DNA from 3 places in the Paenibacillus sp. WC2504 genome. Region 2 is predicted to be linked to each of the others. Evidence: riboswitches for the same ligand, from Rfam matches in the RefSeq annotation. Region 2 holds a riboswitch; each other region holds the start of a gene.
The links. A riboswitch is a leader RNA that binds a small molecule or an ion and turns the genes downstream of it on or off. The one in region 2 is predicted to bind thiamine pyrophosphate.

Region 1 (7,394 bases), 4.2 Mb from region 2:
ATGAAGAGTTACATCCAGAACCACTACCGGGAGCATGTCAGTAAGGAGGAACTGGGTGTCTGCATTAGCAGATCGCCGAACTACACAGCTACCCTATTTCGCAAAGTGACAGGACAGACGATCAGTGAATACGTGCATGCAGCCAGGATCAAAACGGCTGTGTACATGCTCAGGCATTCGGCGTTAACGGTGACGGAAATATCCGATTTCATCGGGTACAATGACCCGTCCTATTTTTATCGTGTGTTTAAAAGGTTGACCGGACTAGTGCCAACTGATCTGGTTTCCGACCGCGAAAACGTCCGTAAATAGCTGGAGTTCGTCTACTTGGATGGTTACATCGTTCCGCCGCCACGGCGCACTTCAGGCGGGATCTTCTCAGGACCTTTATCGATATACTGGTAAATGAAAGTTCCCACGCTGGCTTCGTCAAACTTAGGAAGCTGCATCGTTTTCGTCCAGGCCGTTACGACAACCTCTTTATCGCTGGGCACATCCGGGTTAGGCACAGCCAGCACACCGGCGCCTGCTTGTTTGAAGTGGCTCAAATATTCGAGGCGATCCTTGAGTTCTTGAGGTGCATCGGGATGATAATAGATGATGATGTCACCGTGCTCCAAGTTATGCACAAGCATAGCATATGTCGGTTTTTCCTTGTAAAAACCGAACTTTAAGTCATGGGGGCTATGCGTGCCTGAAGTCGGGATTTTCATCTCGTAGGTCAGCATACCCTCATCATGATTGCGCCCGTAATCCTTATCCGTCGTGACCTCGATAGGCGCATTGTAATTAAGCTTTTCGACGCTATATTTGTTGGATGAAGACTGGATCAGAGAAGTTCCCAAAGAACAAACGGCCAAAATCATAAGAGTATGAGAGAGAAGCATCCAAGTCTTGCGTTTTTTGTGCAGGGCCTGCTTCTCGGCCTTTTTCAGCTTGCTCGTGTTCGCTTTGTTCGTCTTCGCGGCAAGCACGTAACCAAGGATGGCCAAAATGAAAAGAGCAGCCCCTATATAAATTAGAATTGCAGTAATATCCGGTCCGTTCTGTATGGTGCTAGTGTCCATTCGATATGAGCTCCTTTACGTTATAATCCGTCATACACTACATATTGTAGTTTCGATAGAGACAAGAAGTCAAATTCTTTGTAAAGATCCCGTTTTCGGTATACAAAAAGGAGGATTTTCCCTTTCAATTGTTGAATGATGTAAGTAAATGTCTATTTTTGTAGAAAAATTTATAGAAAAAAGGGGGGAAGACCAAATGACAGCGCAGATGCTGGAACTACATAAAAGAAACGGATTAATGGTGAAGCTGTTATGGGCTTGTTTGGTGTTAGGAATGGGGGCTTCCTATAGATCCATGGGAGTCGTTATGACGCTGCTGACTTTTGGAGCGCCTATTGCGCTAATTTGTACACTGCTGATCTGGAGGAAAATCGGGGTCACTTACACCAAGTATATCATTGCCATAGGCCTTAATGTGATTTCATATTTCTTCATGACGCATAATATCGCTTTGTCCAGCATGCTTATCTTGTATTTAAGTTTAGCGCTGGTCTCCTTGTATATGGATTATAAACCGTTACTGCTTAATGGCGTTATCGGGATCTTAAATTTGAACTATTTCTGTTCCACGTTGTCAGGTCCAATTGACTATATTGCTATCAATGTTTTTTATGTGCTAATCATCATTACGCTAATAGGTCAAGGCCAGATAGGAAGCCGATTATTAAGCCGTGTAGCACAGAGCGCTCGGGAGTCCGAGGTGTCACGCATGAAGACGGAAGAGGTTCTGACAGGCGTCCGTACGACAACAGAGGCGCTGGGAACTTCCAGTAATACGCTTCATGAAAATGCATCCGTGACAGGCAGAATCACAGAAGAAGTTGTTGCGGCTTTCCAAGAAATTTCCATCGGTATTGAATCTCAAGCAACTTCCATTACAGACATTACAACGGCTATCCAAGAAGTGAATGAGACGGTGGAGATGACCTCTTCCGCATCGAACACGATGAGCAGCAGATCCAGGGATACAGCCCGCATGACGAATGAAGGTAAGAACCAAATGGAGGATTTGACGCATAAAATCAAGGACATCACCGTGATCGTAACGGAAACGTCCAACATCATGAATGAAGTGAACGAAGAAAATGTGAAAATCGGAAATATCGTGACAACGATTGCCGATATCGCGAATCAAACGAATCTGCTGTCGCTCAATGCGTCCATCGAGGCTGCACGAGCCGGGGAACATGGCAAAGGGTTTGCGGTAGTTGCCGGTGAGATTCGGAAGCTTGCGATGAACGCTCACGTAGCTTCAACGGATATTTCAGAGATTCTAGGCTCCATTCAGCAGAAGGTGGAAACCGCTGTTGAGAAAGTAGCTGTCGGCAAGCTAGCGGTAGAATCGGGCAGAAAATCAGCGGAAAGTGTTGATCAGCTATTCGAGGTTATTAACACGAATACAGCTGAAGTCATGGAGCAAGCCGAGAATTTGCAGCGCATGAACCAGCAATTGCAACTATCTTCCCAGAAGGTGGCCGAGGAGATGACATCCGTGGCAGCCATTACGGAAGAGTCCGCCGCATCCGTGCAGCAAGTGCTTGCTAGCGCGGAAGTGCAGCAGAAACGGGTGGAAGATATTGTTGACAGCATCCGCCAGTTATATGGATTGACATTGGATTTAAAACTTTTGATGGAAAAATAATTTCTCCTAAGGCATTGCTAAATATCGGTTAATCCGCTACAGTTAAGCCAAATGAATAGCAACACGGGTGCTTGATGAAGTCAGGCTGAGATAGTGGCCCTATGCCACTGACCGTTAATCTGATCTGGGTAATGCCAGCGTAGAGAATTGGAGTGCCTCTTTTTGCACTAATTTTATGCCTGCCGCATCCCGGTAGGCTTTTTTTGTCGTGTTCGCCTATCTCATTTTAACAAAAAAGGTATCCAGGAAAAGGAGTGGGAAGAAGAAATGGCACAAAAAGAAACAAGAGCAAAAGGGTTAAAATTGACCGATATTTTGGTTACCATCGTGATCGCGGCAGTATTTGGGGTGATTTATCGCATATGGGGACCCATGTATGATCTTCTAAAACCGATCGGTCTGCATGCAGAGCAGTTAAGCTACGGCATGTGGTTCATGGCGGCTACATTTGCTTTCCTCGTTATTCGTAAACCAGGCGTCGCCTTATTGGCTGAAGTTGCAGCCGCGACAATTGAAGCCCTTTTTGGAGGATCATGGGGAGTATCGACGCTTGCGTATGGCATTCTTCAAGGGCTTGGCGCAGAGCTGGTCTTCGCGTTTTTCTTGTATCGCCGGGCGAATGTGGGTGTAACAGTCCTAGCATCCTTCGCATCCGCAGCGCTTTCCTTGCTTGTAGATAAATATTATGGCTATATCGATCAGCTAACGTTCTGGAATTATTGCTTATTTATTGGGCTTCGTCTCGCAGGCTCCGCCATTATAGCTGGGGTGTTCGCCTATTACTTGGCTAAAGCATTAGCTCGCACGGGCGTGCTGAACTTGGTTAGACCCGTCTCAAAGAACGATTACGATGTACTGGGGTAATGCGGATGAGCGAGGGCATGGGGGTTACCAATCTGCGGTTAAAATATCCCGGTGACGAGGTTCCCCTGTTATTTCAAGGGGTTTCCTTTTCAGTAATGCCGGGGGAAAAGGTGCTGCTGCTCGGGCCAAGCGGCTGCGGGAAATCGACACTGCTCCAAGTGCTGAGCGGGATCGTTCCCGATATTATCGAGATTCCGCTGAAAGCGGATAAACTTGTCACACCAAGCCGCTGGGGGTACGTGTTTCAAGATCCAGACGCTCAGTTCTGCATGCCGTATGTGGATGAGGAAATTGCTTTCGTTTTGGAAAATAGGCAGGTTCCCCGTGAGGAAATGCCGGAACGGATCGCGCATTATCTGAGCTTAGTGGGGTTGCACCTGGAAGACGCTCATACCTTAATTGGTCAACTGTCACAGGGGATGAAGCAGCGATTGGCGATTGCAAGCGTCCTAGCGCTGGAGCCGGAAGTGCTTTTTCTAGATGAGCCTACAGCGTTATTGGATGATGAAGGCACGGGGCTTGTTTGGGAAACGATCCGGTCCATTAGCGCTGACAAAACCTTGGTCATTGTGGAGCATAAAATCAGCGGCATTCTCGATCTCATCGACCGTTTGATTGTTCTCTCTCCGGATGGGGAGATTTTGGCTGATGGCTCGCCACAAATCGTATTTGAAAGGTACAAAAGGCAGCTTGCCGACTACGGGATTTGGTATCCGGGCGTTTGGAGCGAACTTAACATGGAACGCTTAAGCAGGAGCAAGTTGCCCGCGGAAGTCGAAGCTGATGCTGAGAATCGGCAGCCGGTCATGTCCTTTCGCGATTTTACCGGGCTTCGCGGCGGAAAGATCAAGACCTCTGTGGATAACTTGAGCGTCTATCCAGGTGACTGGATCGCGATCATCGGTGCTAACGGCGCCGGCAAAAGCTCGCTCCTGCTCGCCATCATGCGGCTCATCCCGACCAAGGGCAGCTGCTGGATCGATGGCGTGAAGGGCAGCAGAATCGAGCAGCTTGCGGAGCAAGTCGGCTTCGTGTTCCAAAACCCCGAATTCCAATTCTTGACAAATTCGGTAGAAGAAGAACTGCTCTACTCCCTGCCGGAGGCGGAGGGAGGGAAGGATGCACAGCAGGCTGCTCTGGAGGAGCTGCTGCGGCAGTACGATTTGCTCGCGCTGCGCAAGCGGCATCCGTTCCAGCTCTCGATGGGCCAGAAGCGCCGCTTAAGCGTAGCTTCTGCGATGGTTCGCAGCCCGCGTATCCTGCTGCTGGATGAGCCCACCTTCGGGCTCGACGCACGCGGTACGATGCGCATGCTGGAGCAGCTGGAACGGCTGCGCGCAGGCGGGACCGTCATCGTGATGGTGACGCACGATGAGGAGATCGTCAAACGCTGCGCCACACGCGTTTGGCAGGTTAAAGCGGGCTGTGTGACGGAACAGTCTGCGACTTCCGCAGCACAAGCCGAGGAAGGGGCGCCGATGGTATGCAAATAACGTTCACGTATCGTGAAACCTGGCTGCATCGGGTTAATCCGGGAGTGAAGCTTGTCCTGTCATTGCTTCTGTTTGTTCTTGTTGTATTCACGCATAATCTGAATACGATGATGTATTTAACGGCGGGCGCCTTGGTGCCGCTGTTCGTTTATTCAGGCCAGCCGCTGCGGCGTCTGCTGCTGTATGCTTCGCCGTTCCTGCTCATTTTTATCTCCTCCGCGGCGGGGATGATGATGTTCGGCAGCGGGGATACAGAGTGGTTTCGCCTCGGATTCATCCGAATCACGGAAGAAAGCTTTTACCGCGGTCTGCATCTGGGCTTCCGCGGCTTACAGGTTGCCGCTGTCGGCTTGCTGTTCAGCTTGACGACACGTCCTGTTGCCCTGTTCTATGCGCTGATGCAGCAGTGGAAGGTGGCGCCGAAGTACGCTTACAGCTTCCTTGCCGCTCTTCGCATGCTGCCGCTTATGATTGAGGAATTCCAGACGCTGCGTTACGCGCTCAAGGTGCGGGGCAGGAAGCAGAGACGCAGTTGGCTGACAGGTTGGTACACCTTGATGCGCATGTATGCCATACCGCTTCTTGCGCAGAGCATCCGTCGCGCTCACCGGACAGCTGTGGCCATGGAAGCGAAGCGTTTTTCTACACAAACCAAACGAACTTATTATTATCAATCCAGCTATTCTAAGTTAGATTTTTATTATCTGATGTACTGGCTGCTTCTTGTTATCTTCGCGTTTTGGGCGGGGACGGCGTGGCCGATTTGGAATGCTTTCGATGTACGATAAAGGAAGTCGGCTATTGCCCCCATTTGAGTGCTAATGTTACCTCACAGCAGGGGATGTCAGGGGTTTGCGGATCAATCGTAAACTTCACGGAGCTTGGGGAATAACTAGTGACAACAGCAGATTTCACGCCGAAGGAGTGGACAATACGATCCACTTCTTTTTGATTGCCCTGTTGGGCATGTGTCATAAGCTCGTGAGCGATGGCGGGTTCAGATAGCTTTTGAATGAGAAGCGAAGCGTCCTTAAGCAGATGATGAGAAGATGCAATCGAGTTGGATAGTATTTTAGAATCAACCGTTGGATAATCACGAGGAATGATCGTATTTGTATGGAAATAGGGAAAATGCTGCTCCCAACCTGTCCAAACTTCCAACTGATCTTGGTGTTCATACTGGCCATTTCGTCGAATATAGGACGAAGCGGACACAGTCGGGGAATGACGATATAAAGGCTGTTGAGGAATGAAATAAGCAGGGTAGTTGTACATGGGACGGACCCCTTTTCTTAAGAAGTTGAGCTTGCGCATGCATTAGCAATATATGTGAGATGGGCATGTTGGTGCATGTGAGGCACAGAACGCAAAAAAAGACCGCCACAAAGTAGTTACACTACTTCGGGCAGCCCATTTTGAAAGTGTGATTAGTTGCGTTTTAGTGTTACATAGCTTACTGCTTGTTGGCCGGATGGAGCTACAATGGATAATTCAAAAGAAACGACGTTTCCTTCAACGTGAACCATGCCATTGTCGCCAACCGTTACAGTACCTACTGGGTTGACTCCGTCACCTTTTATAGCTCTGGCAACAATAAGTGTGCCAAGTCCAAAGTTGTAATCGGCAATCTCATTGTTTTCGTATTTGATACCAAAATTATCTATTAGAGTAAGATCCATTTCTGTATATGGATTAATGTCAGCTGTGTAGACGCCGTTACTAACCGTCATCGTTTTCTTGATGGAAGTTTCATCGGCTTTAATTTGTTTCACACTAATCGAATCATTCGTAACCGTTACGGGTACGTGCAATTGTTTGGAATCGTTATTACCGATTTTGACAACCACAGTGACATCCGCTGTACCGGCTTTGTTGCCGAGTACGTAGGCGTGATGGTCAGCAGTTAGACCTACTTTAGCAATACCAGTGTTCGATGAGAATACGGATTGAACAATCCCTGGAACGGCAACAATGTCGCCGCTAGCGTTTTTCACTTGAATTTTGATTTCTTTAGCAAATTTACTTTGTGTTGGATCTTCGGCAATCGCCTTTGTGATCGAGCCAGTTGCTGAATCTGTTAGACCGCTATCGATTACAGCTGCCAATGTGTAGTTATCTTCGATAGTAACATTACCATTGTCAATAGGGGCTACGCTGAAGCTTCCAGTAGCTGTTTTAATCGTAGATGCGTCAAGGCCGCCAAGTGTTACTGTATAATCTCCTGTAGCAAGGGCAGCGTCAACAGCAAGCGTTGCTGTAAGGCCGTCTGTCGACCAAGTCGTAGTTGCAGGAACAGTAGTCGTGCCGTTTTTAAGTGTGAATGTTGCT
Region 2 (7,394 bases):
CTTGCCCGTGAAGAAAACAGCACTGGCCGAGCTTGAGAAGTCCACGACGAAACCGGTTAACAAGAAGGCTTATACGAAAGGGATTGAAGAAGCGGGGGGCACCCTGGATGAGAACGCATCCTGGAACGAATGGCGCGCAGCAGCCGGTCCAATCCTGAACGATATCATGGATGGCAAGCGAACTGCGGAAGATGGCGCCAAAGAAATTCAGCAGAAAGTCCAAGGCGTACTCGACGAAAACAAATAAACCGGATTGGACTTGAAAAGAGGTGCTCCGATGCGCAAACAAGGCTGGTGGGGCTTCGTCTTCACCGTACCTTTTGTCCTGCAACTGCTGATATTCTTCTTGTTTCCCTTCGTATTTTCACTCTATTTAACGTTTACGAAGTGGGACCTATTCAACCCGCCGCAATGGATCGGACTGCGTAATTGGAGCCAATTCCTGCACCAGCAAGTTTTCTGGCTTTCGATGCGCAACGTCGGTTATTTTGCCATATTGTTCGTTCCGCTTCAGACATTCACTGCGCTCATTCTTGCCTATCTGCTCAATCAGCAGATCCGTGGCAAATCCTTGTTCCGGATGATTTACTTTCTCCCTGTGATCACGCCATGGGTTGCAGGGGGCATGATCTGGCTGTGGATTTACAACAATGAATACGGCCTGCTGAACTGGATTCTGCACACGCTCGGACTCCAACCTGTCGATTGGATACGCAGTGGGAAATGGTGGTTAGTCATTGGTTCTATTGCACTTGTTAACATCTGGAAGGGTGCCGGGTATTCCATGGTTCTCATTTTGGCCGGCATGCAGAATATCTCCGAAGAAATGCTGGAAGCGGCGCGGATGGATGGGGCGACGGGTTGGACGCTTTTTACCAAAATAACGATGCCGATCGTGTCCCCCATGGTGTATATGGTCATGATCCTTTCAACGATCTCTGCTTTCCATGCCTTTGATGTGTTTCTAGTCATGCTGGGTGATGTTATTTCTGTCGCCGACCGGAATATGGTGCCTAACATCTTGATCTACCGCGATTCCTTCCTGAATTTCAAAATGGGCAGCGCATCCGCAATGGCATGGGGACTGTTCCTCGTTATTCTAGCCATCACCATTGTACAGAAGGTAACGGAAAAGAGGTGGGTGCATTATGAATAATTCCTACACCAGCTTGAAAGTTACCGCTTATGCGATATTAGGTCTCGGGTCTGTTCTTATGCTTGTGCCTTTTCTATACATGCTCTCGACTTCATTAACAGCAGCTGGCTCGGAACTAACCTTGCCGCCCAAACTGATCCCGGACCCGTTCGTCTGGAAAAATTACCGTCAGGTATGGATTGAGGTCAACTTTCTGCAGTACACGATGAACAGCATCTTTGTCACGATCATGGATTTAATCGGCACCGTAGCTTCCTGTGCAATCGTAGCTTATGGGTTGGCGTTTTTCCAATTTCGCGGCAGGAACCTGATATTTTTGGCGATGCTTGGCACAATGATGCTGCCATCCCAAATTACGATGATTCCAACGTATTTTATCTGGAAATCCGTCGGTGCGCTCGATACGTATTATCCGCTCATTCTGAGGAGCTTCCTCGGCGGGGCTTTTGGCATCTTTCTGCTGCACCAATTTTACAAAACACTCCCGAAGGAACTGTATGATGCGGCTTGGGTGGATGGAGCGAACCCTTGGAAAATTTTCTATAAGATCTATCTTCCTTTAGCGAAACCTGCCTTGTCTGCACTAGCTGTATTCACCTTCATCAGCGCTTGGAATAACACATTAGAACCGCTTATTTACTTGCAAAATAAACAAATGTTTACCCTGCCTCTTGGGCTGTTGTTTCTGAAAAACGAAGTTCAAAACCGGATGACCCTGATCATGGCTGGTGCTGTCATCACCATTGTCCCCGTCCTTGTCGTGTTTTTATTTGCTCAAAAATACTTCGTCCAAGGAATCGCTTCAACTGGATTGAAAGGCTGACTTTACGGAACTCCAACAAATGGCCCGAATCGGGAAAAGGAGAGTGACTACAGCTATGTCTAAACAATCTAACCAATTACATGAAATGGAAGAAGCGGCTGCTCCAGTGGACGCAAAGGAAGCAGGGGAGAAGGAAGGATATAAGGAGCCATTATTTAGCCGCAGGAAATTGCTGACCACGCTAGGGTTAGGAGGAATTGCCGCTGTCTCCAGCGGATTATGGCAGATAGCAGGCGGGTCTACCGCTTTTGCCAGCGATCAATCCGTTACAAGTTCCGTATATGGCGTGGCGATTAAGAAACGTAAAACCGAGATGCTTGAGATTCTGGACATGAAATTCTGCGTCGCAGTTAAGTTGGAGGACCTGAGGGTCGAACTCGAGCCCGATCCTGCGCTCGCTTATTATGTAACGAACGAGATGCAGGAGGGCTTCTTCCGTTATGACCCGAACGACACTACATCCGTAGATAATACGGGAACCGTACTTGTGTCCTCTAACGGCAAGCGGTTCAAGCGGATCTACGGGGATACGCTGATTGCTTCTTGGTTCGGCACCAAAGGAGACGGCGTCACGAACGATACGCTGGCGTTACAGACAGCGTTAAATACCGCGTCAGGTCACAAATTGTTTATTCCCAAGCAGCGGACTGGCTTTTATTTAACAGGCCAATTGTTCATTCCGGGTCAAATTGCGATTGAATTCGAGCCGGGGACCGTCATACAAGCGGTAGATACACTGAGCAAAGTAGGGCCTGTCTATGAACGATTGATCCGCATCAAAACCGTTAAAGACGTGTATATCAACGGAAACGGCTCCACGTTACGTATGAACAAGGCGGCGTACACGACAGGCGAACAAGCCCATATTTTCGATATTAGCGGTTCGGAGAATATTATCCTTGAGAATATCAACGCAAATGACAGCGGCGGAGATGGATTTTATATCGGATATTTCGAATCGACGGTAGGTTTCTGCCGGAATATCGTGCTTCGCAATTGCCGCGCGGATAATAACCGAAGACAAGGACTCTCCGTGATCTCTGTAGATGGCCTCACCGTGGAGAACTGTCGCTTCTCCAATACGAAAGGAACAGCCCCGCAAAGTGGAGTCGATATTGAACCGAACGGCCAACTTGATTTGTTGAAAAATATTCGGTTCATCCAATGTGTGGCAGATGGGAATACAGGCCGGGGCTTCCTCGTCACTTTGCTGAAACCAACGGCTACCAGTGAGCCTATCGATATCGTTTTTGATAAATGCAAAACGAAAGGGAATTCGTTTGGTTTCTCCATGAATTATGGTGGAGATGGCACGAAAGCCGTGCAAGGCGAGATCAAACTGATTGATTGTATCGCGGAAAGTGAGCAATACGCCGGATTCTCGGACTTATCTTTCTCAGCCGACGGCGCGAAGCGCTCCTATATTCGGTGCCGGGCGATAAACTGTAACACAGTAAACCAGCCGGAAGACCCTTATGGTTACGGCTCCTCGTTCATCCTCACAACGGTGCCGTCGCAGGTAAGGACCTCTATCGGAAATGCGGTTTATACGGAGTGCGAATCCGTTGATACGCGTCAGGTTCCGCTGATAAAGCGAGGATTCTCGTTAAAGAAAAACAACGCAGAATTGCTGCGGAACGTCTCCTATTTGGGCTGTTCAGTCAAAGGTGGAGGCCAAAAGCTATATGCAATAGACCCCTCAGCCGAGGATATCTATGCCGTCAAACAACCGCTGCTTATTCATGCTTATCCCGCATCCGGATCCGTCACTTTCGATTACATAGGCTTCAAAATCACCAACGCCGGCGCATCCGCTGAGGTCACCCTGCTATTGCCAACAGCTAAAGCCAGTGTTTCGTATACTTTTTTTGTGGAAGCAGCATATCGGCTTAATTTGCAAACACAGCCTGGGAAGACAATTCTGACACCTAATGGAGGAAAGACCCTGATTGGAACCAACCTGCAGGGTAACTCTATTGTGCTGGTGGGCCGTTCAGATGGGCAGTGGGAGATTTCAAGCATGGTAGGGGATTGGCTGCAATAGCAGATTGTGGTAAGATTTGACTAGACAATTGAATCGTATTGAACACTAGGGGTGCTGTCATAGCTGAGAAAGACGTTGGTCTTAACCCTTACACCTGATCTAGGTAATGCTAGCGAAGGGAAGTGGTTGTTTGTCGTATGGGTACCTGTCATAACGCGGCCGCTTTCTATTAGAAAGCGGTTTTTTTGTTTTGACTACTAGAATTATTAAAAAAGGGGATAAGACAATGACTTTTTCTGAACGTTTATATGAGCGACTGCAACCGATATGGCGGAGGAACCACGCCCATCCGTTTGTTCAGGGAATGGGAGACGGTACGCTAGATCTGGAAAAGTTTCGCTTTTATATGATTCAAGACTATGTGTATTTAAAAGATTATGCCAAACTGTTCGCATTAGGAGCGGTCAAATCGGATGATTTGGCGGTTATGGGAAAATTTGCTGCTTTGCTGGACTCCACATTGAATGAAGAAATGTCCCTTCACAGAGCATATGCTGCTCGATTCGGCATCACAGTAGAGGAGTTGGAACAAGCCAAACCTTCCCCAGTTACGTTGGCTTACACGCATTATATGCTGCATACGGCGCAAAACGGATCGTTAGCCGAGCTAACTGCGGCACTTCTTCCTTGCATGTGGAGTTATTCCGAAATTGGCAAGGAACTAAGCCGATTGCCCGGAGTAAGCGAACATTCCTATTATGGGGATTGGATAAAAATGTACAGCTCGGAAGAGTTCGGAGCGTTAGCGCAGTGGTGCATCGGGCTGCTCGATCGGCTTGCCGAAGGAAAGCCGGAATCCGAGCTTATTCGGCTGGAAGAGATTTTTCTGAACACGACGCGATATGAATATCTGTTCTGGGAGATGGCTTACCGGATGGAAAGCTGGCCAGATGAATAGCTAGGAACAGGAATGAAACAAGGAGATTGCCGAGCGGCAGCTCCTTTTTTTTGTTCAGTTCTAAAATTATATCTTGACTAATATATATCCTAATAATAGAATAACTAACGTTATACTAAATATTAATAGGGGTGATTCACATGCATATTTTGTCCATCGTGCTTCAAATTATTTTAGGGATCGGGTTTCTGCTGTTTGGTTTCATGAAGTTTGGCAGCAAACAAATGGTAGACGAATTCAAGCGCTATCGGTTATCGCCGGGAATGAGGATTTTTACTGGTTTAGTAGAAGTACTGTCAGCCGCTATCATTATTATCGGCATTTGGGTTAGTCCATATGCCTTAATCGGTGCTATTCTTATGGCAATTACCATGTTTGTTGCGGCTCTGGTCCACTTGGTTCGCGTGAAAGATCCAGTTGCTAAAGCCATGATGCCCATCCTTCTTTTCATACTTGCTGTTATTGTCATTATTTTGAACTGAAGCAAGCTATTCATATGAACACATGTCTACGCAATTTTCTTACGAATTATGCTGAAGCAGAAGACCTTCGATTTTTTCTAATTGAATTTCCTACAGAAGTCGAATATCCTTGTGTATAAGAACGCAAATAAGGTGGTTGGCGTATGACTGAACGTGATAAAGAGGGTATAGAGCTTGATTTAAGACTTATACGTGTCATAAGAAACATGGTAAAAGAATTGTTTGGGAGCATGGAACGGAGCATTGATAGCTTTGACCTCAGTATCGAAACGTTCCAAATCCTTGAGTTTCTATACAATAAAGGTCCGCATCCCATACAGAAAATTAGCGACACTTTCTCGATACCAAGCGGGAGTATCACCTATGTGGTGGATAAGCTTGAGAAAAAAGGATTCGTGGAACGCCTTCCTATTCCAGGTGATCGCCGCAAGGTGAATGTGGCATTGACCGGAGAAGGTCGAAGCTATTTTGATAACATTTTTCCGACACATGTACAAGCAATCTCCGACGATTTGTCGTTTGTGACGGATGAAGAGAAGCTCGAACTCATTGTCCTCCTTAAGAAAATTGGATACGGCATTAAGAATCGTCAAAGTGATGCAAACGGACATGAAGATGATAAGAAGTCATAACCTTTGGTATGGCGCAAAAAAAGACCCTCTAACTGAAGAAATGAGGGTCATTTTTATCGATGAAAAATATCCTATTATTATAATATATATATAATACATTTATATCTGGTATAGATGGGAGATATGAAAATGAACATACAAGTTCTAAGCCCAGAGTTTCAAGGGAAAGAATCATTTGACGGAGGAAGAATTTATGCGCAGAAACCGCTAGGATTTTCAGGCCAAGGAGCTGCTACCGTGCGGCTCGGACCTCTTTTCTATTGGTCATGGGGGCATGCGGTTAAGGAAGGCGGCATTGGCTTTCATCCTCATCAGGGCTTTGAAATTCTAACTTACGGCATCAGCGGAAAAGGAACTCACCGTGATACGCTTGGCACAGAGAGTACACTTGCAGCAGGCGACGTTCAGTTGATGCAAACCGGATCGGGCATGCATCACGCTGAGACCGTCAATGCGGGATACGAAGGTTTTCAAATCTGGTTGGAACCATATTTGCAAGATGCGTTAAATCGCGAACCGGTGTACACCTTTTTCCATGACGATGAATTTCCTCGTAATACCCAGGATGGCGTCAACGTGAAAACGGTTGTCGGGGAAGGTTCTCCGATCCAAAAGCTTGTAACCGACGTTAACATGTACGATATCGAAATTGAAGCAGGGGCAACGTACGTTCATCGGTTATTGCCAAACCGTACGTTCGCAGCTTTAGCGTTTCGCGGCCAGTCTGGTATCCTATGGACGACTGAGGAGAATCGCGTTTCTTTTACAAACAAAGACTTTGCCATTGTACAAGCCGAAGAAGAAGTAGAAGTGAAGGTTCACGCTGAGGGTGAGAAGCTTCGGATGTTTATCGTCGAGATTCCGACGAAAGTCGAATATCCTTTGTATAATAAAGCAAGATAAGAATAGAGGACGGGGTAACAGCGATGTTACTTCGTCTTTTTTTGCACTTCCTGCCGCTCCATAAGCACTTTCCGTATAGGTTTCGCTCGATTCGGCATAATAGCAATGATTGTGCTCATTAGGAGGATCTTGCATGGGTTGGTTAAAAATAGGTAAATTCCGTTCACATAAATATCCTCCTGGTACGAAAAATTCCCTTCTGGAGGAAGACAGTCCTACTCCATTCACAGCGGATATTGAGCAAAACGAAAAGTTGCTGCAAGAAACGTTTGAGGATTGCTCCGACTTGGCTTATCGGAGGATAGATGTTAACCAGAATGTGCATTGGCTCATTGTTTATATAGAGAATTTGATTGATAAAACAACACTTGAAGAGAATGTTATTAAGCCATTGTTAATGAGTGTAACAAGTGATACATATCCGAAGGAATTCGGAGATTTGAAGAGCGAAATGAT
Region 3 (7,394 bases), 2.9 Mb from region 2:
TATCATAAACATGTACAGGCTCATTCGCTACTTCGTCGCCGTGAATATTCGTGGAAGTCCCGAGCGAAATTTCCCTCACGGGTACTTGGATATCCGGTCTGGACCCTTGTAGATACACCTTTTTGCTGCCAGGAAATGTAGACACTTGAACGTTTTTCACGGGGCTGCTGTTATTGCTTGTTGTCACATCATGACCTCCTTTTAATGGGTTATTGTATAAATGAACTCGGCATCTTTAAAATGTGATCCAGCTCCGACGCCGCTTCCTGCGGGGAGCGCGCGCCGGCGATCGCGCTCACAACCGCCACGCCATCCGCCCCTGCGCGGATGACGGGCAAGGCATTCGTGGCATCGATGCCCCCGATGCCAACCAAAGGCAGCCGGATGCCGCCTTCGCGCATCCGGGCAATCATGGCAGGCCCCCGGACCTCACGCGCATCGAGCTTCGTGCGCGTGGCGTATTGGGGGCCTACGCCCAGGTAGTCGGCGCCTTCGGCCAGCGCCGACTGCGCCTCCCCCAGATCGTGGGCTGACACGCCCACGATCATATGCTTCAGCCGCTGCCGCACGGCGGCGGCTGGGGCGTCCTCTTGGCCGATGTGAAGCCCATCGGCCTCCAGCTCTAGAGCAAGCCTTTCATCGTCGTTGATGATGAAAGGGATCCGGTGCTGCGCGCATAAACGGCGCAGCCGGGCGCCCAGCTCGAGCAGCGCCGGCCCCTGCAGGGCCCCGGCGCCTTTCTCGCGGAGCTGAAACATCGTGATGCCGCCGGCAATCGCCGCCTCCAGCACCGCATAAGGATCAGCCCCTCCACAGTTCGGGCTGCCCATCACCAAATACAACCGAAGCGCTTTGCGCAGTTCTTCACTAGTCATCGGGTACCTCCAGCGTAAACATCATGACTCACAATAATCGCGTTGGAGGATGCAGTGCTCTCCTGCTTTTGCCCCCGTTGGTACGCCCAATGGTTCGTTGGTCCATGGCCGCTTCCGATATACAGCGGTTCAGCAATAGCGGCTTGGATGAAGTTTTTGGCCAAATGCAAAGATTCAGCAGCTGGCAGACCCTGCGCAAGTCCGGAAGTGATAGCCGCAGCAAATGTGCAGCCAGTACCGTGTGTATGCGGTGTATGTAAACGTCGGGACGAATACTCTGTAAACGACTTCCCATCATAGAGCAGATCCGTAGCATAAACGGAGTCCGCTTCATGACCGCCTTTGATCATCACATGCTGACAGCCGTATGCGTGAATTTTTCTTGCTGCTTGCTGACGCGACTCGCTATCCGTGATCGATATCCCGCTAAGCGCCTCCGCTTCCGGAATGTTTGGTGTGACCACGTCAGCCAGCGGCAGCAGGTATTTAATCATGGCGTCTATCGCCTCTTGTTGAAGCAAAGAAGCGCCACCTTTGGCGATCATGACAGGATCGACGACAACCCGCTCCCATTTGTAGCTTTTTATCGCTGCAGCTACGATTCGGATAATTTCAGACGAGAATAACATACCGGTTTTAAGAGCATCCGGTCGCAAATCAGCTCCGATGGACGCTAGCTGCTGTTCCACTGCCTGAGCGCTCATTGGGAACACGCCTTGAACGCCTAACGTGTTCTGCGCGGTCACGGCGGTAATCACCGACATACCGTAGACGCCCAGCTCTTGGAACGTCTTTAAATCGGCCTGGATTCCTGCTCCCCCTCCGCTATCGGAACCGGCGATTGTCAGAGCTTTATATATGGCCATCTGGGCTCCCCCTTTCAGAATTAGTTACAATCAGCCCCTCCTAAACCCGGCTAAAACCATCCATCGGGCTGCTCGCCGAAGCATAACGTTTTTTCGGAATTCGGCCTGCCTCAAAACCGGCGCGTCCCGCTTCAATAGCGAGCTTCATGGCATACGCCATTTTGACCGGATCCTTGGCACCCGAAACCGCTGTGTTCAGCAGCACACCATCTGCGCCCATCTCCATCGCCAGCGCTACGTCCGAAGGAGCGCCTATACCGGCATCGACGATGACCGGCACCGTTGCTTGCTCAATAATGAAGCTCAGGTTGAGGGGATTGATAATGCCCTGCCCTGTGCCAATTGGTGAAGCTCCCGGCATGATGGCATGCACCCCAAGCGCTTGAAGGCGTTTAGCCAACAACACGTCATCCGACGTATACGGCAGTACGATGAAGCCCTCTTCCAGCAGCATCTCCGACGCCTTTAATGTTTCAACGGGGTCTGGCAGAAGCGTCATCTCATCGCCGATCACTTCTACCTTAATCATGTCGCAAAGCCCGGACGCTTTCGCCAATTTGGCGATGCGCACCGCTTCTTCCGCTGTTTTGGCCCCTGCCGTGTTCGGGAGCAGCGTGAAGTTCGACACATCCAGCATGGATAAGAAATTCGGCTGGCTCGCCTCAAAAATGTTCATCCGCCGCACCGCAAACGTCAAAATCTGCGATTCGCTCACATCCACAGCCTGCTTTTGAATATCGAAATTCGGGAATTTGCCTGTGCCTAACAATAATCTTGAACGAAATTCATATGGACCGATTTTTAACATGGTTAATTATCCCCCTCCAACAAAATGAACGATTTCGATTTTATGTCCTTCCGATAACTCCGTTTTCACATGATCTTCTTTTTGTAAAATGTTCTGATTATGCTCGACAACGAGCATTTTCTCCTGCAGCTCAAAATGGGCTAGCAGCTCTTCAATCGTACGAATCGCATCCGGAACCTCGACGCTTTGGCCGTTAATGTGCAGCTTCAATGCTTTGCAGCTCCTCTCCTTGTAGTCGCCCGCCTTCCATCCGCTTGGACGTTCCCGACAGATCAGGGCAGAATGCGTCCAAATTGGGCTGCAAACTGCCCGCGTCCTCGCCTGATACGAGCTGAGCGATGATCTTCCCTGTGATCGGGCTGAGTAAAATCCCGTTGCGGTAATGCCCGCAGGCCGCAAATAAGCCCTCATACATCGGGACTTTGCCGATGTACGGCATGCCGTCTGGCGTCTGCGGACGCAGGCCTGACCAAGCTTTTTCCCACTCGGCATCGCCGATTGCGGGCATTAATTGCTTCGCTCTCTCCATCAGCTCTGCGAGCCCTGCCAGCGACACCTTGCGGTCGTAGCTGTTCGGCACAACCGTCGCGCCGACGAGCAGCCGTCCTCCTGCTTTGGGAACAATATAGCACCCTGGCGTGAAAAGGGTCTTCTGCAGCTCGCGCTTCTCCGTGAGTACTGAGAAGCACTCCCCCTTCACGGGATACACCGGCAGGTCGATCCCGCTGCCGGCGAGGAACTGGCCGCTCCACGTCCCGGCCGCCACAACAACGTGCTCGCTATACAGCGGCCCCTCGCTCGTCATTACGCCGACGACGCGATCGCGCTCCGTCAGCAGCCCTTGCACGTGGGCGAATTCCTGCAGCTTCGCCCCGAGCACCCGCGCCGCCTGCGCGAATGCCGCCGCCAGCTGCGGCGCCTCGACCTGCCCATCCTCGGGCAGGTACAGAGCTCCGCGCGTCGCCTTGCTCAGCGCGGGTTCGAGCGCTGCGGCTGCGGCTGCGCTCAACCACTCCGCTCTTTCACCCGCTGCGCGCTGGAGCTTCTCCCTCGCGCGCAGTTCTTGTTCCTGAGCGTCGCTGAGCGCGACGTTCAAGAGCCCTTCACGGACGAGACCGATGTCGATGCCCGTGAGGCTCCTCAGTTCCCCGCTCAGTTCGGGGAACATCGCTCTGCTTTGCCGGGCCCACTGGAACAGGGGCCCGGTGTCCTCCATCTCGGACTGCGCTCCGAGCATGCCGGCTGCGGCCGCCGAGGCCTCCGTCCCTAACCTGCTGCGCTCCAGCAGCGTGACGGACTGGCCTCGCTTCGCCAAGTGATAGGCGATTGATGCGCCTATCACGCCTCCGCCAACGATGATAATGTCACTCGTATGCTTCAAGTCTCTCACCTCTTGTTTCTTCTTGCTGCAACTCTCGGATGTAAGCTTTTACGGTTTCCACGGGGTCATCCGCCTCCCAGATGCCGCTCATCACTGCGATGCCGGAAGCTCCTGCAGCCAGCACAGACCTTACTTTTGCAGGCGTTATGCCACCGATAGCGATGACTGGAATCGTGACCTGCCGGGCAACATTCCCCAGTTGTTCTAGCCCTCTTGGCTCAACCCCCAGCTTTGAACCCGTTGCAAAAATATGCCCATACAAGACATAATCCGCCCCTTCGCTCTCACGTTTTACAGCTTCCTCCGTGCTATGTACGGAGACTCCTGTGCGATGCGCACTTTGGTAGCTCTCCTTTATCGTCATCAGTTGCGGAGAGCTTTCAGGAAGGTGCAAACCGCCAAGCCCCGCAGCAGTTGCCATCCAGGGGTAGCCGTTAATACAAAGGATTCGCGCGGGTACACCTTGTTCCAACAAATACTGTACGCCCATAAAAACTTCATCCATCGGCTTATTTTTCTCGCGGATATGAATGGCTGTGACATAAGGATGGATCTGGATTGCAATGGCAGCCATCTCCTTCCATGCCAACTTGCCATTCGATATCACATGCAGCTCGCGCTCGGACATGGAAGTCCGCCTCCTCACTTTTTGAACCGATGTATCGATAGGCAATGCAGCCTGGAGCGGCAATCAAGACGCAAAAAAACCACTTTTCCTAAGAAAAGTGGTTGTAGGTTGCCCGCATAATAAACATGCAAAAATGAGGCGCCAAAGTCCGGTTTCCACTTTCCTCCGCTGGTATGACCCAGTTCAGGTTCAAAGGGTTCAGATTGCTCTGTCTCAGCCTTGCGGCGCCCCTAGGGATACATTCGTATTCATTTGTTCATTATCATAACACGGTATCCAGTCGATGGAAATAAAAATTTCCAACCCATCTTATCCTAGTCACCCGAAGCTAATGCTCTTATAATAGGGAGAACGCAACCCTCGGCCTTTATTATCCATTGTCAGGAAGGATGAACACCCAGATGCTATCTCAATTGAATCGCCAACTGGAAAAAATTTTGCCGCTCATCACCCCTGTCAGCGTGCTTATCGGCGTTCTGCTCGGCAGTCATTTATCCGGCTTTACCTTCTTATCGCCTTGGCTGTTTGCCTTTATGACGTTCTCGGGCAGCATCAGCTCCAGCTTCAAGGAATTTATTAAAGTTATCGTCCAGCCCTTCCCTCTTATCGCTACGCTGCTGATTCTACATGTCGGTATGCCGCTGCTCGCGCTTGGACTCGGTCACGCAGTTTACAGCTCTGAGCCGTTAACCATCACTGGACTCATTCTGGCAGCAGCCATTCCAACAGGAATTACAAGCTTCGTGTGGGTCGCCATTTATCGTGGGAACATCGTGCTGACCCTATCCATTATTCTCATGGATACCGTTCTTTCACCGTTTGTTGTTCCTTATACACTCTCTGCACTGGTCGGTACGAAAGTCCAGATGGACACTTTTGCCATGATGCAAGGTCTATTCTTCATGATCGTCGTCCCGTCCTTACTGGGCATGCTGCTTAATCAATGGACGAAAGGCAAAATCAAAGAACAATGGAGCGGCCGTCTAGGTCCTTTTTCGAAAATATGCATGGGCATCGTTGTCGCGATTAACAGCTCCGTTATTGCGCCATACTTGCGTGATTTTAATGCCAAACTGCTTGGTTTGGCCGGTTTTGTACTAGCCCTCGCTTCTCTCGGCTACATCCTGGGATGGATCGTCGCCAAGCTGATGAAGTGGGAGCAGGACGTCGTTGTGGCGCTTACGTTTAACAGCGGGATGCGGAATATTAGCGCCGGCGCCGTGCTTGCTGTAACGTACTTTCCGCCTCCGGTGGCCATTCCAGTTGTGCTCGGGATGCTGTTCCAGCAATCGCTGGCGTCATTATTTGGTTTTCTATTGAACAGAAAATACGCTCTGAAAAGCGATAGACCTAATCTTACTGTGAATCGCGCCAAACAAGTTTAATGGAGGAGCTGCCTGCGCAGCTTCTTTTTTGCATGCTCTTTTACACGCTCAGCCATTTTTAAGCTAACATTTATCTCCTATTCAGCTTCCCTTCTCTTTTTTTTCATAATTACGCCGTACAATGAAACTGAAATGGAAGATCAATGATAGGAGTGGTACATAGACATATGAAAATTAAAATGAAACAAATAGCCGGCTTATGCATCCTTATTCCCGCTTTGCTCAGCGGTTGCGGTAACCAAGCTTCCCCTCAGCAAGCAGCGGCAAGCACAGCACAGCCTCAAGCGAGTGCGCAAGCTTCGCCAGATGCGAAGCAGCAGGGGCAGAATCGTCCCGCTATGAGTCAGGCGCAGAGACAATTGTTCAGCACCTTCCAAACGCTTCTCATGATGGACAAAGCGGAAGGACTTGCCATCACGAAGGAGCAGGCCCAAGTCATGCTGCCCGTTGCGCAGGACATTGAAACCAAAGCTGAGCTCAGCGACGAGAACAAAACAAAGCTGCTCGAGAAGTTGACGGACGCGCAGAAGAAGTTCATCGATGACGCTGCGAGCAAGATGGCCAATCGCGGGAATGGCGGCGGGAACCAAGGTGATGGCACGCGTGGCAACTTCAATGGGCAAAAAGGCTCGAAACCGGATGCCTCAGGCGCACCTTCCTCTTCGGCTTCACCGAATGCAGCAGCCGGTTCAAACGGCACGGACGCTGGGAAACAGCCTCGCGAGAACGGCGGCAAACCAGGCGGCAATCGTCCTGCCGGAGGCAATGGCGGGCAAATGATGAAGGATCCGGGCAAACAGCTTGTGGAGCTTTTGCAGGAGAGAGTGAAATAAAGCAGGGATCTCATCTTTAGAGGAACTTCAGGCCCGCGGAATTTGGTGTATAGCGCGGACAGTCTGTTCGTGTACGCGAATAATGGGCTGGACTTTGCCTAGTGCTGCCAACAGTCAATTGTAACGGACCCCACAGCCGCTATTTCCAATAAAATAGCCTGATTTTTGAGCTAACGGACCCCAGAAGCGTTATTGCACCTCAAAGCAGCGAAAAACACTGCCACAGAGGTAAATAACGGCTGCTGTGTCCGTTAGATTTTGAAAAGGGCTCTATTTCATCGAATAGCGGCACCTGAGTCCGTTAGCGCGTAAGCAGGCTGCTTGCTCAGTCAGGCCATAGCCATCGTGGCAGCAACATTGGAAACCGTAAAGAAAATGACGTTATTTGGGCTTGTATAGCCCGTTAATTTATCGAAAGTAAGGTTAACCCGAACGAAAAAAGGGCTTCCCGTCGGTAGATTTCTCTACATCCGGGACAGCCCTTTTCAGCGTTGATGTTTAACCTCTGAGTGCCTGAACAACCTGCTCGGCATCCGCTTCACCGCTGGCCACCAACTCCACGTGATCGGCAAACATATCACACATATAAACGAACAAGCTTAAAATCTCCAGCACTTC

Region 1: another riboswitch for thiamine pyrophosphate. It lies ahead of ACUN27_RS36260 (ECF transporter S component); the one in region 2 lies ahead of tenA (thiaminase II).
Region 3: another riboswitch for thiamine pyrophosphate. It lies ahead of ACUN27_RS03745 (DUF561 domain-containing protein); the one in region 2 lies ahead of tenA (thiaminase II).

The regions. Positions count from the first base shown of each region.
Region 1 is NZ_JBQZFH010000001.1:7,927,248-7,934,641, reverse strand. It holds gene ACUN27_RS36275 (helix-turn-helix transcriptional regulator) at 1-312, shown strand, start outside; gene ACUN27_RS36270 (DUF3105 domain-containing protein) at 336-1,067, opposite strand; gene ACUN27_RS36265 (methyl-accepting chemotaxis protein) at 1,264-2,709, shown strand; TPP riboswitch at 2,763-2,872, shown strand; gene ACUN27_RS36260 (ECF transporter S component) at 2,977-3,573, shown strand; gene ACUN27_RS36255 (ABC transporter ATP-binding protein) at 3,579-5,066, shown strand; gene ACUN27_RS36250 (energy-coupling factor transporter transmembrane component T family protein) at 5,057-5,854, shown strand; gene ACUN27_RS36245 (hypothetical protein) at 5,865-6,341, opposite strand; gene ACUN27_RS36240 (S-layer homology domain-containing protein) at 6,494-7,394, opposite strand, start outside.
Region 2 is NZ_JBQZFH010000001.1:3,680,197-3,687,590, forward strand. It holds gene ACUN27_RS16425 (ABC transporter substrate-binding protein) at 1-247, shown strand, start outside; gene ACUN27_RS16430 (carbohydrate ABC transporter permease) at 278-1,156, shown strand; gene ACUN27_RS16435 (carbohydrate ABC transporter permease) at 1,149-1,979, shown strand; gene ACUN27_RS16440 (right-handed parallel beta-helix repeat-containing protein) at 2,035-4,023, shown strand; TPP riboswitch at 4,061-4,161, shown strand; gene tenA (thiaminase II) at 4,250-4,921, shown strand; gene ACUN27_RS16450 (DoxX family protein) at 5,062-5,403, shown strand; gene ACUN27_RS16455 (MarR family winged helix-turn-helix transcriptional regulator) at 5,547-6,035, shown strand; gene ACUN27_RS16460 (pirin family protein) at 6,165-6,938, shown strand; gene ACUN27_RS16465 (spore germination protein) at 7,072-7,394, shown strand, end outside.
Region 3 is NZ_JBQZFH010000001.1:814,999-822,392, reverse strand. It holds gene thiC (phosphomethylpyrimidine synthase ThiC) at 1-187, opposite strand, end outside; gene thiE (thiamine phosphate synthase) at 210-875, opposite strand; gene thiD (bifunctional hydroxymethylpyrimidine kinase/phosphomethylpyrimidine kinase) at 872-1,741, opposite strand; gene ACUN27_RS03760 (thiazole synthase) at 1,782-2,549, opposite strand; gene thiS (sulfur carrier protein ThiS) at 2,556-2,759, opposite strand; gene thiO (glycine oxidase ThiO) at 2,743-3,930, opposite strand; gene ACUN27_RS03745 (DUF561 domain-containing protein) at 3,914-4,558, opposite strand; TPP riboswitch at 4,702-4,800, opposite strand; gene ACUN27_RS03740 (bile acid:sodium symporter family protein) at 4,960-5,943, shown strand; gene ACUN27_RS03735 (hypothetical protein) at 6,111-6,776, shown strand; gene ACUN27_RS03730 (YbjN domain-containing protein) at 7,275-7,394, opposite strand, start outside.